Regions from separate parts of the Variovorax stachyos genome, predicted to be linked through region 1. Evidence: riboswitches for the same ligand, from Rfam matches in the RefSeq annotation. Region 1 holds a riboswitch; the other holds the start of a gene.
The links. Region 1 has a riboswitch for S-adenosylhomocysteine ahead of metH (methionine synthase). Riboswitches for the same ligand answer to the same signal wherever they lie in the genome.
Positions count from the first base shown of each region.

Region 2: linked by a shared signal. The riboswitch ahead of ahcY (adenosylhomocysteinase) and the one ahead of metH (methionine synthase) in region 1 are both predicted to bind S-adenosylhomocysteine.

Region 1 covers NZ_JBLFFN010000008.1:117,216-121,069, forward strand. Annotated here, with positions in the region: gene metH (methionine synthase) at 1-1,716, opposite strand, end outside; S-adenosyl-L-homocysteine riboswitch at 1,737-1,831, opposite strand; gene ACMGEZ_RS16770 (PACE efflux transporter) at 1,840-2,277, opposite strand; gene ACMGEZ_RS16775 (LysR family transcriptional regulator) at 2,370-3,257, shown strand; gene ACMGEZ_RS16780 (SH3 domain-containing protein) at 3,254-3,854, opposite strand, start outside.
Region 2 covers NZ_JBLFFN010000001.1:87,080-90,933, forward strand. Annotated here, with positions in the region: gene ACMGEZ_RS00415 (peptide chain release factor 3) at 1-844, opposite strand, end outside; gene ACMGEZ_RS00420 (hypothetical protein) at 918-1,547, opposite strand; S-adenosyl-L-homocysteine riboswitch at 1,647-1,717, shown strand; gene ahcY (adenosylhomocysteinase) at 1,790-3,229, shown strand; gene ACMGEZ_RS00430 (TlyA family RNA methyltransferase) at 3,249-3,854, shown strand, end outside.

The DNA.
Region 1 (3,854 bases):
CTCGTCGATGTAGGCGGTGGCCTGCTCCGAGAGCAGCGACTGCGCCACGCTCACGCTGCGCGAGGCGTCGGGCACGTAGACCACCGGCCCCTCGTAGTGCGGCGCGATCTTCACGGCCGTGTGCACGCGGCTGGTGGTAGCGCCGCCGATCAGGAGCGGGATCTTGCGGATGCGGAAGTGCTCGTCCTTCTGCATCTCGCCGGCGACGTACTGCATTTCCTCGAGGCTGGGCGTGATCAGGCCCGACAGGCCCACGATGTCCGCGCCCTCGACCTTGGCGCGCGCCAGGATCTCGTGGCAAGGAACCATCACGCCCATGTTCACCACCTCGAAGTTGTTGCACTGGAGCACGACGGTGACGATGTTCTTGCCGATGTCGTGCACGTCGCCCTTGACGGTAGCGATGACGATCTTGCCCTTGGTGCGCACGTCGCGGCCGGCGGCCTCGTCCTGGCGCTTCTCTTCCTCGATGTAGGGGATCAGGTGGGCGACGGCCTGCTTCATCACGCGCGCCGACTTCACCACTTGCGGCAGGAACATCTTGCCGGCGCCGAACAGGTCGCCGACCACGTTCATGCCGTCCATCAGCGGGCCCTCGATCACGTGCAGCGGGCGGCCGCCCTTGGCGAGGATGGCGCGGTAGGCCTCCTCGGTGTCCTCGACGATGAAGTCGGTGATGCCGTGCACCAGCGCATGCGACAGGCGCTGGTTGACCGACACCGGCTGCTCGGGCGTGCCGCGCCACTCGAGCTTCTTGCTGTCGTCCTTGGCGCCGCTCTTGGCGGTTTCGGCCACTTCAACCAGGCGCTCCCCTGCGTCGGGCCGGCGGTTGAGCACCACGTCTTCCACGCGCTCGCGCAAGGACGGCTCGAGGTCGTCGTAGACGCCCACCATGCCCGCGTTGACGATGCCCATGTCCATGCCCGCCTGGATCGCGTGATAGAGGAACACCGTGTGGATGGCCTCGCGCACCGGGTCGTTGCCGCGGAAGCTGAAGCTTACGTTCGACACCCCGCCCGAGACCTTGGCGCCCGGCAGGTTCTTCTTGATCCAGCGCGTGGCCTCGATGAAGTCGACCGCGTAGTTGTTGTGCTCCTCGATGCCGGTGGCGATCGCGAAGATGTTGGGGTCGAAGATGATGTCCTCGGGCGGGAAGCCCACTTCATCCACCAGGATGCGGTAGGCCCGTTCGCAGATTTCGATCTTGCGCTGGTACGTGTCGGCCTGGCCCTTCTCGTCGAAGGCCATCACCACCGCGGCCGCGCCGTAGCGGCGCAGCAGCGTGGCCTGGTGCTTGAAGCTCTCCACGCCCTCCTTCATGCTGATCGAGTTGACGATGCCCTTGCCCTGGATGCAGCGCAGGCCCGCCTCGATCACCTCCCACTTGGAGCTGTCGACCATGATCGGCACGCGCGCGATGTCGGGCTCGCTGGCGATCAGGTTCAGAAAGCGCACCATCGCGGCCTTGCTGTCGAGCATGGCCTCGTCCATGTTGATGTCGATCACCTGCGCGCCGTTCTCGACCTGCTGGCGGGCCACCGCCAGCGCCTCCTCGAACTGGCCGTTGAGAATCATGCGGGCGAAAGCCTTGGAGCCGGTGACGTTGGTGCGTTCGCCGATGTTGACGAACAGCGTGCCCGCGCCGATCTGCACCGGCTCCAGGCCGGACAGCTTCATCGGGGGGACTTGGACGGGAGAAGTGGAATCTGAAGACATGTACTCACCTGCGAACGGGGTTCAGGCGAGCGTCGTTGCACTCCAGCGAATGGAAGCCCAAGCCTGACGCGGCGCCCTGGTCAAGGGAGGCCGCGCTGCAACGCTCCTTGGGAGCCGGGGATTTTACGCCGGCTTCGCGGCCCCGGACGCCGACGCGGGCAGGCCGAAGATCCCGTCGAAGGCCCAGTTGAAGATGAAGGTGTAGACCAGAAAGAACACCACCAAGCCCAGGTCCATCACCAGCGCCTGCCACAGGCTCACGTCCAACCACCAGGCGAAGACCGGCACCAGGAAGGCCACCAGCCCGCCCTCGAAGCCGATCGCGTGGGCGATGCGGCGGCGCAGGCTGCGTCCACGTACGGTTTGGCGCGACTCCCAGCGCTCGAACAGGGCGTTGAAGCTGAGGTTCCAGAGAATGGCGATGGCCGAGGCCAGCACCGCCGCCACGCCTGAATGGCCGGCGCTCTGCCCCGTCATTAGTGCCAGTCCCGCACTTGCCACAATGATGGCGATGCCCTCGTAGAGCGTGATGTAAAGGACGCGGCGCTTGAGCCCTTGCATGAAATCGATCCTGTGGTGCTGTGGATCCGCTCGACTTTATGTGTCTGTTGCTGATATAAAAAGTCATCTTCTTTCAGGTTTTCTGATAGCCGATGAGTTTCACCAGCGACAACGTGGAGGTTTTCCTCGCCGTGCTCGACCACGGCTCGTTCTCGGCCGCCGCGCGCGCCCTGCACCGCGTGCCCTCGGCGGTCAGCATGGCGATCGCCAACCTCGAAGCCGAGCTGGACCTCGCCTTGTTCGACCGCAAGGGACGTGAGCCCCAGCCGACGCCCGCCGCGCGTTCGCTGGAGCCGCAGGCCCGTTTGCTGGCGGCGCAGCTGCAGCAATTACAGGTGCAGGCACTGGCCCTCACCCGGGGTCTGGAGAACCGGCTGACCCTCGCCATCGCGCCCGAGCTGCTGGCCGCGCCTTGGAGCGGCGCGTTGGCCACACTCGCGCAGGAGTATCCGCAGCTGGAGGTCGAGGTGCTGGCCGCGCCGCAGGACGACGCGCTGGCGCTGCTGCACAGCGGCCGCGCGCAGCTGGCGCTGGTCTTCGAACGCCCGAGCCTGGACGGCCGCGAGGCCTTTCACGAGGTCGCCAACGAGATGATGGTGGCCGTGATCGCGCCAGGCCATCCGGTGCTGGCCGGTGCCGGCGGGCGGCTGCGCGAGGATCACCTGAGGACGACCCGGCAGATCGTCGTGGCGGGCCGCGACCTGGCCACCCGTGACCCGCGCTTCGAGTTCGCGCGCCATGTCTGGCGCACGGACAACGCGCTGGCGGCGCTAAGCCTGATCACCGCCGGGCTGGGCTGGGGTTGGCTGCCGCGCAACTTCGCCCGGCCGCATGTGGCGGCCGGCGCTCTGCTCGAGATCCCTTTCGAGAACCTCTCGAACGGGTTGGACCTGTGGGTGGACGTGGTCTGGTCGCGCGAACGCCCACTGGGCCTGGGAGCGCAGCGCTTCGTGGCGCTGATCGCGCGCAAGAAGGACTAGGGTTGATCGTTCGACGGCGGCCGGTTGATCCGGTCAAGCTGCCGTTGCCGCAGATCCGCGCCAGGCATGGCCGGCGCCGGGCCCGGCGCGGGACTTGGCGCCGGCGGGCGGCCGGCCGCTTGGCCCGGGTGCATTTGCGGGGGGCGAGCGCCCGGCTGCATGCCCGGCGGCTGGGCGTGCTGGGGCGGCCGGACGCCAGCATCGCCCCGCGGCGGACGGAAGTCGTGGCCAGGTTGGGGGGGTTGGACGCCAGCATCGCCCCGCGGCGGGCGGAAGTCGTGGCCGGGCTGCGGCGGACGGACGTCACGGTCAGGCCGCGGCGGCCGGAAGCCGTGCTCCGGCGGCGGACGCTGCCCGGGCGGCGGTTGCCAGCCAGGTTGCGGCCGGAAGCCTGGGTCCGGATGGGGCTGGTAGCCAGGGCCCGGGCGCGGCCGGTACCCCGAGTCGCGGTCATGCCAGGGCCGGGGCTCCCAATTCGGCCTCGGCGGCGGCACCGGACGCCATCCCGCCACCGGCGGTGGCGGCCGCCCATGCCACCAGCGCGGCTCGCGGTACCAGGGCCGGTCGCGGTAGTGGTCGGCCCAGTAGTTGCCGATC
Region 2 (3,854 bases), on a different contig from region 1:
TGGTGCTGGTACGCGGCTGCGGTGGCGGCGCAAGCTCGACCAGCGCGTCGAGCACCTCCATCACGCCGAAGTTGTTGACGCCGGAACCGAAGAAGACCGGCGTCTGCTTGCCCGACAGGAAGGCCTCGCGGTCCCAGGCCGGCGAGGCGCCGGTGGCGAGCTCCATGCTCTCCATGGCGGTTTCGAACTCGTGGCCGAAGCGCTTCTTCAGCGCTTCGGGCTCGGCCAGCGCGACGGTTTCGAAGTCCTGCGGCAGGCGCTCGCTGCCCGACTCGAACACCGTCATCGCCTTCGTGCGCAGATTCACGATGCCGCCGAAGCTCTTGCCCTGGCCCACCGGCCAGGTCATGGGCACGCAGGGCATGCCCAGCTCGCGCTCGATTTCGTCGAGCAGCTCGAGCGGCTCGCGCACCTCGCGGTCCATCTTGTTGACGAAGGTGATGATGGGCGTGTCGCGCTGGCGGCAGACCTCGATCAGGCGCCGGGTCTGCGCTTCGACGCCGTTGGCCGCGTCGATCACCATCAGGGCCGAGTCGACCGCGGTCAGCACGCGGTAGGTGTCCTCGGAGAAGTCCTTGTGGCCCGGCGTGTCCAGCAGGTTGATCACGTGCTCGCGGTAGACCATCTGCATCACCGAGCTGGCCACGGAGATGCCGCGCTGCTTCTCGATCTCCATCCAGTCGGAGGTGGCATGGCGCGAGGCCTTGCGCGCCTTCACCGAGCCTGCGATCTGGATCGCGCCGGAGAACAGCAGCAGCTTCTCGGTCAGCGTGGTCTTGCCGGCGTCGGGGTGGGAAATGATCGCGAAGGTGCGACGGCGGCGGGTTTCGGAGGCGAAGGACATGGGAGTGAACGCGGTGCACGCTCACGGGCGCGGGCGGCTGGTAGGCAAAGCTCGTGATTTTAGCGAGAGCGGCTCACATCGGCGGCGTGAAGCCGTTGCGCCCGACCAGCATGCGCAAGGCAGTGGGTCGGCCGTCCTTCACCTGCGCGGTGATCACCACCTTGGCCCCCGGCACCACCAGGGCGGCCTGATCGGCGTTGCCCGGCTTGAAGGTCACGACCGGCGTGCCGGGCGGCACGATGACGGTCTGCTCGCCGTCCTTGTACTTGAGCAGCAGCTTGTGCCCGCCCGGCGCCGAGGACGGGGCAGCTTCGAGCTGGGCCACGGTGGCGTTGGTCATCGTGCTCTGGGGCATGAGGTCCCAGGGGCGAAAGCCTTCGCCCGTCCCGCGTGCGGCCTCCGGGAACACAAGGACTTCGACGGCCCGCTGCGTGCCGTCCGGCTGCGGCATCGCGCCGGCACCGACGAAGCTGCCCGGCTTGATGTCGGCCAGCGTGAGCGGGACGACCTCGGAGACGTTCATGTCGGCGGGACGGACCATCGTCACGGTTTCCCCGCTGCGGTCCTTGACCGTGAGCGAAGCGGCGTCGACACGCTCGATGACGCCACGCACGCGCACGGTCTCCTGCGCGAAGGCAGTGACGGACACTGCGGCCGAGGCGGCGACCACGAGCGAGGTGGCAAGGGCTTTGAATATGGGCATGGGGGTTGAGGGGTGGCAGTCCGGGACGAACCGGAAGCAGTCTAGGACGATCGGCAAATCGCTGCTGGCCGCCGAAGTGCCGCACACGCTAAAATGCCGCCTTCCGAGGAGCGTTGCAGCGCCGCCAGGCGTGAGGCTCGGACCACACATCGCAACCACGCTCAACCGCTGTTCTCGCGGGTGAGTCTGTTCCGCCAGAACCCCGAAAGCAGCGGCCTCACTCAAACTTGTTTGGAGTCCTCATGAGCGCCGTACTCAAAGCTTCCCCGGTGTCCACTGCCGACCAGGCGATCGCCGACCTGTCCCTTGCCGCCTGGGGCCGCAAGGAAATCAAGATAGCCGAAACCGAAATGCCCGGCCTGATGGCCATCCGCGAAGAATTCGCCAAGAGCCAGCCGCTGAAGGGCGCCCGGATCACCGGCTCGCTGCACATGACGATCCAGACCGCGGTGCTGATCGAGACCCTGCAAGCCCTGGGCGCCACGGTGCGCTGGGCTTCGTGCAACATCTTCTCGACCCAGGACCACGCGGCCGCAGCTATCGCCGCCGCCGGCACGCCGGTGTTCGCCATCAAGGGCGAGTCGCTCGAGGACTACTGGGACTACACCCACCGCATCTTCGACTTCGGCCCCAAGGGCGCGGCCGGCGAAGGCCCGAACATGATCCTGGACGACGGCGGCGACGCCACGCTGCTGATGCACCTGGGCCAGAAGGCCGAGAAGGACCAGGGCGTGCTGGCCAACCCGACCAGCGACGAGGAGCGCATCCTCTACGCGGCTATCAAGGCCAAGCTGGCCGTCGATCCCACCTGGTACACCCGCAAGTCGGCCGAGATCATCGGCGTGACCGAGGAGACCACCACGGGCGTGCACCGCCTCAACGAAATGGCCGCCAAGGGCACGCTGCTGTTCCGCGCCATCAACGTGAACGACTCGGTGACCAAGAGCAAGTTCGACAATCTCTACGGCTGCCGCGAGTCGCTGGTGGACGGCATCAAGCGCGCCACCGACGTGATGATCGCCGGCAAGGTGGCGGTGGTGGCCGGCTACGGCGACGTGGGCAAGGGCTCGGCCCAGGCGCTGCGCGCGCTCAGCGCGCAGGTGTGGGTGACCGAGATCGACCCGATCAACGCGCTGCAGGCCGCGATGGAAGGTTATCGCGTCGTGACCATGGAATATGCCGCCGACAAGGCCGACATCTTCGTCACCACGACCGGCAACAAGGACGTCATCACGCACGCCCACATGCTCGCAATGAAGGACCAGGCGATCGTCTGCAACATCGGCCACTTCGACAACGAGATCGAGGTCGCCTCCCTCGAGAAGTACGAGTGGGAAGAGATCAAGCCGCAGGTCGACCACGTGATCTTCCCGGACGGCAAGCGCATCATCCTGCTGGCCAAGGGCCGACTGGTGAACCTGGGCTGCGGCACGGGCCATCCGAGCTACGTGATGAGCTCCTCCTTCGCCAACCAGACGATCGCGCAGATCGAGCTCTTCACCAAGCCCGACGCCTATCAGGTCGGCAAGGTCTACGTGCTGCCCAAGCACCTGGACGAGAAGGTTGCGCGCCTGCAGCTTTCCAAGCTCAGGGCCGAGCTCACGGTGCTGACGGACGCGCAGGCCGCGTACATCGGCGTCAACAAGAACGGCCCCTACAAGCCGGACAGCTACCGCTATTGAGCGGGGGCCGCGCAACGCCGTGCGCGCCGACCAGTTGCTCGTCGAACGCGGCTTGGCCGCTTCGCGCTCGCAGGCCGTGCGTTTGATCGCAGGGGGCCTGCGCTGGCGCGACGGTGCGCTCTGGCGCACGGTGGCCAAGAACGGCGAGGACCTGCCGAAGGATGCCGAACTCGAACTGCTCGACCCGGCCGAAGCGCGCTATGTCTCGCGCGGCGGGCTCAAGCTCGAGGGCGCGCTGGCTGCGGCTGGCATCGAGGTACGCGGCAGGCGTTGCCTCGACGTCGGCCAGTCGACCGGCGGCTTCACCGACTGCCTGTTGCAGCAAGGGGCCGTGCACGTGGTGGGTGTCGATGTCGGACATGGCCAGCTGCATCCGCGGCTGCGCGGCGATTCGCGCGTCACTGCGCTCGAGGGGGTCAATGCGCGCGTGCTCGACGCCTCGGCCTGGGGCGCCGCATCGCCGGCGCAGACGCAGTTCGACCTGATCGTCGGCGACCTGTCCTTCATTTCGCTCACGCTCGTGCTGCCTGCCCTTGTTCCTCTGCTCGCTGCGACAGGCGAACTCCTGATGCTGGTCAAGCCTCAATTCGAATTGCAGCCAGGCCAGATCGGCAAGGGCGGCATC